DNA from 3 places in the Bacillus sp. MT94 genome. Region 1 is predicted to be linked to each of the others. Evidence: riboswitches for the same ligand, from Rfam matches in the RefSeq annotation. Region 1 holds a riboswitch; each other region holds the start of a gene.
What was found. A riboswitch is a leader RNA that binds a small molecule or an ion and turns the genes downstream of it on or off. The one in region 1 is predicted to bind S-adenosylmethionine.
Positions count from the first base shown of each region.

Region 1 (2,275 bases):
CTAACGAGTAATTTTCATTACTATCTAATCCCGGATAATTCACCCATTCAATACGTTCATGATTAGCAAGCCACTTAGCAACTGCCAGAGCATTTTCGCTATGACGCTCCATTCGTAAATGCAAAGTCTCTAAGCCAATATTGCTAATATATGCATTGAATGGGCTCATACAATTTCCATAATCTCTTAATAGTTGAACACGTGCTTTCACAATATATGCTGCTGCACCAAAGTTTTGAACGTAACTTACACCGTGATAACTTGGATCTGGTTCAACAAGCTCAGGATATTTTCCATTTGTCCAATCAAAGTTTCCACCGTCAATTACAATACCGCCTAAAGAGCTCGCATGCCCATCGATATATTTAGTCGTAGAATGAACAATAATATTTGCCCCATATTCAAACGCTTGGCATAAATAAGGAGTTGCTAATGTATTATCAACGATAAAAGGTACCTCTAATTCTTTAGCGGCAGCTGAAAATTCTTTGAAATTTAAAACATTCATCGCTGGATTTCCTAATGATTCTGCATAGATAAGTTTCGTCTTATCGTTAGCAAGTGCCGTAATTTCATCTGCCGTTAAATTTGGATTAAAGAACGTAACATCAATGCCAAGCTTACGTAAACTCACCCCAAATAAATTAAACGTTCCCCCGTAAACAGTTGAAGAGCAAAGTAAATGATCCCCACTACTACAAATATTTAAAACTGCGAGCATAATAGCTGCTTGCCCAGAAGCCGTTGCAACAGCTCCTACACCGCCTTCTAAATCTGATAACTTCTGCTCAAATGCGGCTAGAGTAGGGTTTCCAATACGCGTATAAATATATCCTTCTGCCTCTAAGTTAAATAGAGCTGCTAAATCATCCGAAGTATCGTATTTATAAGTTGTGCTTTGATAAAGTGGTAAAACACGTGGTTCACCATTCTTTGGCGTATAGCCACCTTGCACACAAATCGTTCCTTTTCCCCATGATTCTCCCATCTCTCATTCTCCTTTCTTTTATACAAAATAAAAAACTGCCCCTTTCCTGAAAACAAGAAAGGAGCAGTTTGAAAACACGCTCTAAAGGCTCTTTCTTATCTCTCAGGATTACTACCTGCAGGATTTGGCACAATTCCGTTATACGGCTGTTGCCAAGGTTTCATCGGGCCTGTCCCTCCACCTTTTCTTGATAAGACTATGCAATTACCGTTGATTTTATAGCAATAATTTCCTAATGTCAAACAGTTTTTCTGAATGTTCTAAAATAAATGTTAACAGTTTCATATAAAGCAACAAAAGAAATATATTCTAGTCTATTTCAAAAAAGACCTTTAAAAAACTCAAATCAGTCTATAAAATTAAATAAGTAATTTAACCTATAAATTCAAATTCTCTAAAATTCAGCCTATATGTTGAATAGGCGGTCCTCTCAAAAAGATACTATATATATTCAATCCATTTTCCACTAGTATATTTCACTTTTTCCCTACTGAGATTTACATAACGGAGGTATAACATGACAAATAAAAAAGATATGCAGTACATACTTGCTCTATATGGCATTCTTCTAGGATCTATAGTAGGAGCTACAGTCTGGTTATTTTTAGTCACAATAAATATTGGAATCCACTTTATTTGGGGATACTTGCCTGAAGTTCTCTCTTATCCCTCTTATTACACCCTTTGCGTAACAATAATTGGCGGGGTCCTCGTTGGTCTATCACAAAAATATTTCGGTATATATCCACGCCTTATGCCTGAAGTGATGACTGAATATAAAAAAACTGGTCGAATCGAATATCGCTTTGTCCATCAGGCTACTTTAACAGCGATTATTGTTTTAATTTTCGGAGCTAGTCTTGGTCCAGAAGCCGCACTAGTTGGAATTATAGGCGGACTGTGCACATGGGTAGGGGATCGCTTTACATTTGCCTTAAAGGGTATGAATGAGCTAACCGAGATTGGAATTGGCGCTACTTTAAGTGTCATTTTTAACGCACCATTATTCGGTTATTTAGCACCGAATGAAAATGAGGGGGAACAAATTGCTGCTTTTTCTAAAGGAAAAAAGGCAATTGTATACTTAGCTACTACTTTCGCAGGTTTTTCTGTTTATTTACTACTGAGTAAACTCGATAATCGTGGATCCTTTATTGTTGATTTCGAGGAAGGTGCACTTTCTTTCAATGAATGGATCGCATTTCTTCCACTTGCTAGTATCGGTGCTATAGTTGGTTTCTTTTATTTCAAGTTAGAATTCACATTAGAGAAGTTAATTCACCCTTT
Region 1 is NZ_JBXAEZ010000004.1:493,838-496,112, forward strand. Features, by position in the region: gene AC1Q51_RS17660 (bifunctional O-acetylhomoserine aminocarboxypropyltransferase/cysteine synthase) at 1-988, opposite strand, end outside; SAM riboswitch class I at 1,081-1,185, opposite strand; gene AC1Q51_RS17665 (chloride channel protein) at 1,506-2,275, shown strand, end outside.

Region 2 (2,275 bases), on a different contig from region 1:
TCTAAAACAGATCCAAATTTGATTGCATCGAAAATTTGTGGTTCTTTCTCGTGAGAAAGGTTTACACATTTTGCATAGCAACCGCCTTCAATATTGAATACACCGTTATCAGACCAACCGTGCTCATCATCACCGATTAATTTACGGTTTGGATCAGCAGATAATGTTGTTTTACCTGTTCCAGATAAACCGAAGAATAGTGCTACGTCGCCTTCTTCACCTACGTTTGCAGAGCAATGCATAGAAAGGATATCTTGTTCAGGTAATAAGAAGTTCATAATAGAGAAGATTGATTTTTTCATTTCTCCAGCGTATTCTGTACCACCAATTAGTACGATACGTTTTTCGAATGAAACCATAATGAATGCTTCAGAGTTTGTACCGTCAACAGCTGGATCAGCTTTGAAATTCGGTGCAGAAACAATTGTGAACTCTGATTCATGAGTTGTTAATTCTTCTTCAGTTGGACGAATGAATAATTGATGTACAAATAAATTGTGCCATGCATATTCGTTAATAACTTGAATTGGTAGGCGGTAATTGCGGTCAGCGCCTGCAAATCCTTTGAAGACGAATAACTCTTCTTTTTCTTTTAAGTATTCTAAAACTTTAGTATATAATTTATTAAAATGTTCTTCAGAAATCGGTTGGTTCACAGCTCCCCAAGCAATTTTGTCAGCAACCGATGCTTCTTTCACAATAAATTTATCTTTAGGAGAACGTCCTGTATATTTTCCAGTTGAAGCAGAAACGGCACCAGTCGAAGTTAATTTCCCTTCATTTCGCATTAATACTTTTTCCACTAATTGCGGAACACTTAGTTGAATCTGTGCATTGCTTCCGTTCAATAATTCGTGTAAACCAATTTGGACATTCACAGTACTCATATTTATATACCATCCTTTTCATTTAATGAAATATTTCTCGTAATCCCCAACAAGAGTATAACACAATTATATAAATAATGTATACTATTTATTTCTTTTTGTTTGTGTGAATGCATTATTTCCCTATTAATATTTCATTTCAGGCGTATTGAGAAAAACTTTCAGGAAAATGTGAATATTAATTGACAAATGAATATCATTTCTTTAGTATAGGTTGGGACGGATACTCTCTTATCCCGAGCTGGCGGAGGGACAGGCCCGATGAAGCCCAGCAACCTCACTTGTATTGATAAATGCAGGTGAATAGGTGCTAAAACCTGTGCGAGGCTACAGGTCTCGAACGATAAGAGCGAAGGGCAAAAAGCAGTATGCAAGTAGCAAATTAAACCTTTCCTCTATGTAAAGTAGGAAAGGTTTTTCTGTATGCTTGTGTGGGAGAATAAATGTATGTCGCAGTTTGTGGCAAATTAAGGATGAGTTCCGTACAATATATACAATTACTGTAGGGAGGTTTACCACATGACAAAAAAACGTCATCTGTTCACATCTGAGTCTGTAACTGAAGGACATCCAGATAAAATTTGTGACCAAATTTCTGATTCAATTTTAGATGCGATCTTATCAAAAGACGCAAATGCACGTGTAGCTTGTGAAACAACTGTAACAACTGGTTTAGTATTGGTAGCGGGGGAAATTACGACTTCTACTTACGTAGATATTCCAAAAATCGTTCGTGAAACAATTCAAGGCATTGGTTACACACGCGCAAAATACGGATTCGATGCAGAAACTTGTGCTGTTTTAACATCTATCGATGAGCAGTCTGCTGACATCGCTATGGGTGTTGACCAAGCGCTAGAAGCACGCGAAGGTCAAATGACTGACGCTGAGATTGAGGCAATTGGTGCAGGAGACCAAGGTTTAATGTTTGGTTTCGCATGTAATGAAACACAAGAGTTAATGCCACTTCCAATCTCGCTTGCTCACAAATTAGCTCGCCGTTTAACTGAAGTACGTAAAGATGATACATTATCATACTTACGTCCAGATGGAAAAACGCAAGTTACAGTTGAGTATGATGAAAATGGTAAACCAGTACGTGTTGATACTATCGTAATTTCTACACAACATCACCCAGATGTTACATGGGAAGAAATCGATCGCGACTTAAAAGAGCACGTAATTAAAGCTGTAGTACCAGCAGAATTAATGGATGGAGAAACGAAATTCTTCATTAATCCAACTGGCCGCTTCGTAATTGGTGGACCACAAGGTGATGCTGGTTTAACAGGACGTAAAATCATCGTTGATACTTACGGTGGATACGCTCGCCATGGCGGCGGTGCATTCTCTGGTAAAGATGCAACAAAAGTTGACCGTTCTGCAGC
Region 2 is NZ_JBXAEZ010000002.1:1,023,615-1,025,889, reverse strand. Features, by position in the region: gene pckA (phosphoenolpyruvate carboxykinase (ATP)) at 1-887, opposite strand, end outside; SAM riboswitch class I at 1,116-1,237, shown strand; gene metK (methionine adenosyltransferase) at 1,407-2,275, shown strand, end outside.
Region 2: another riboswitch for S-adenosylmethionine. It lies ahead of metK (methionine adenosyltransferase); the one in region 1 lies ahead of AC1Q51_RS17660 (bifunctional O-acetylhomoserine aminocarboxypropyltransferase/cysteine synthase).

Region 3 (2,275 bases), on a different contig from region 1:
CTCTCACATAATATGTGGGAGCTTTTCTGTATATAGAAGAGGAGTATACATAATGAAACGTAAATATGGTGACGGTTCTTCGTGGAAAAGACTAATAGAAAAGAGTTATAGGCTTAAGCAAGTGGAAGAGGGAATGCTCGGAATACTGGATATAAAAAAGGTGAGAGAGCCTAGTTGTAAAGAATATGATGGTAAAGAAATTTGTATTGCAAGTGATGGGTATACGTGGGTTCAATATTTCATTAATGGAAAGAACTTTGCGATTACAGTTATGTTAGATGATAGGCACAATTTAGTGCAATATTATATTGATGTGACGAAAGAATATGAAATAGACGATCGTGGTTTACCGTATTTTGATGATTTATATTTAGATGTAGTATTATTACCTAGCGGTAAGGTGTATGTATTAGATGAAGAGGAGCTAGAGGATGCTTATAAAAGTGGCGATGTCACGAAGGAAGAGTATGAGTTAGCTTGGTACACTACGAAATGGATATTAGCAGCAATAAAAAATAGTGAATTTTATTGGATTTCAATATTGGAAGAAGAAATCGAAAAGTTAAAATGATTATTGTATTCAAATTTTTGTATAATTACCAAAAAAATCTATACAAAAAATAATTGACTTTTGTTTTGTAAGCGAGTAAAGTTAGGGAAGAAATTATTATTAAAAAATAAATATGAAACCTTCTTATAAAGAGAGGCGGAGGGACTGGCCCTACGATGCCTCGGCAGCGGACTCGATTTCAGAGTGCTGTGCCAAATCCAGCAAGCATGTGCTTGAAAGATGAGAAGAGCGTTTCTTATAGATGTATAAGACCTCTTCTCACCGGAAGAGGTCTTTTGTTATTCATTAGAAAAAGGTTGAAACTAGGGAGAGATGGTACTTTGAAAGAAACGAGAGGAAATGGTTTAGCTTTATTACCACTTGGGATATTTTTGGCGCTATTTATTGGTTCTGGAATTATTACAGGTGATTTCTATAAATTGCCGATACTTGTAGCGATTTCAATTGCTGTAGGAGTCGCTTTAGTGATGAATCGTAAAGAAAGTTTTAATGTGAAAGTAGAGCGGTTCGCTAAAGGTGCAGGAAATCCGGATATTATGATTATGGTATTAATTTTTGTGCTTGCAGGTGCATTTTCTGAAACTGCTAAAGGAATGGGCGGAGTAGACTCAACTGTTAATTTAGCGTTAACTATTTTACCGCCAGGATTTATCGTAGCTGGAATCTTTGTTATTGGTGCATTTATTTCATTAGCAATGGGAACTTCAATGGGAACAATTGCAGCATTAGCGCCGATTGCTGTAGGTATTAGTGGTCAAACTGATATCTCAATTGCGCTTGCAATGGCTACTGTTGTTGGGGGAGCGATGTTTGGTGATAATTTATCATTTATTTCAGATACAACAATCGCAGCTGTTCGTTCACAAGGAACAGAAATGAAAGATAAGTTTAAAACGAATTTTTTAATTGTGTTACCAGCGGCTATTATTACAATTGTACTATTAGTAATAGTTACTTCAGGAAGTGACACGCAAATTAAAGCACATAGCTTTGATTGGATAAAGATTTTACCGTACGCAGGAGTACTTATTACAGCGCTACTTGGCTGGAATGTACTTATTGTATTAACTGGTGGAACTGTATTATCTGGTGTTATCGGTCTTATAGATGGAAGTTACACGTTAGAAAGTTTCTTTAAAAGTGTAACGACTGGAATGGGCGGTATGATGGAGTTAGTATTACTTGCTATATTAATTGGCGGTATGGTTGAATTAATCCAATATAATGGTGGTATTCAATATTTAATGAATGTATTAACACGTAATATTCGTTCGAAAAAAGGTGCAGAATTTGGTATTGCTGGTTTAGTAAGTATGACTAATATGTGTACAGCGAATAATACGATTTCGATTATTTTTACAGGCCCGCTTGCAAAAAATATTGCAGATCAATATGAAATAGACCCTCGTAAATCAGCGAGTGTATTAGATCTTTTCTCATGTTGTGTACAAGGATTAATTCCGTACGGTGCCCAAATGTTAACGGCAGCAGGATTTGCAGCGTTATCTCCGGTTGAATTGTTGCCATATGCATTTTATCCAATCTTAGTTGGAGTATGTGGGATTGTTTCTATTTTAATTGGATTTCCAAGATTTTCTAAAGTGGCTGAGAAAAAAGAGTATCATAAAACAGCTTAATTTAATATGAATGTTAGTAATTAAAAAAACGTGCAGAGAATAAACTCTGCACGTTTTTTTGCGTAAA
Region 3 is NZ_JBXAEZ010000003.1:21,657-23,931, reverse strand. Features, by position in the region: gene AC1Q51_RS11790 (ribonuclease FAU-1 family protein) at 53-571, shown strand; SAM riboswitch class I at 692-797, shown strand; gene AC1Q51_RS11785 (Na+/H+ antiporter NhaC family protein) at 892-2,208, shown strand.
Region 3: another riboswitch for S-adenosylmethionine. It lies ahead of AC1Q51_RS11785 (Na+/H+ antiporter NhaC family protein); the one in region 1 lies ahead of AC1Q51_RS17660 (bifunctional O-acetylhomoserine aminocarboxypropyltransferase/cysteine synthase).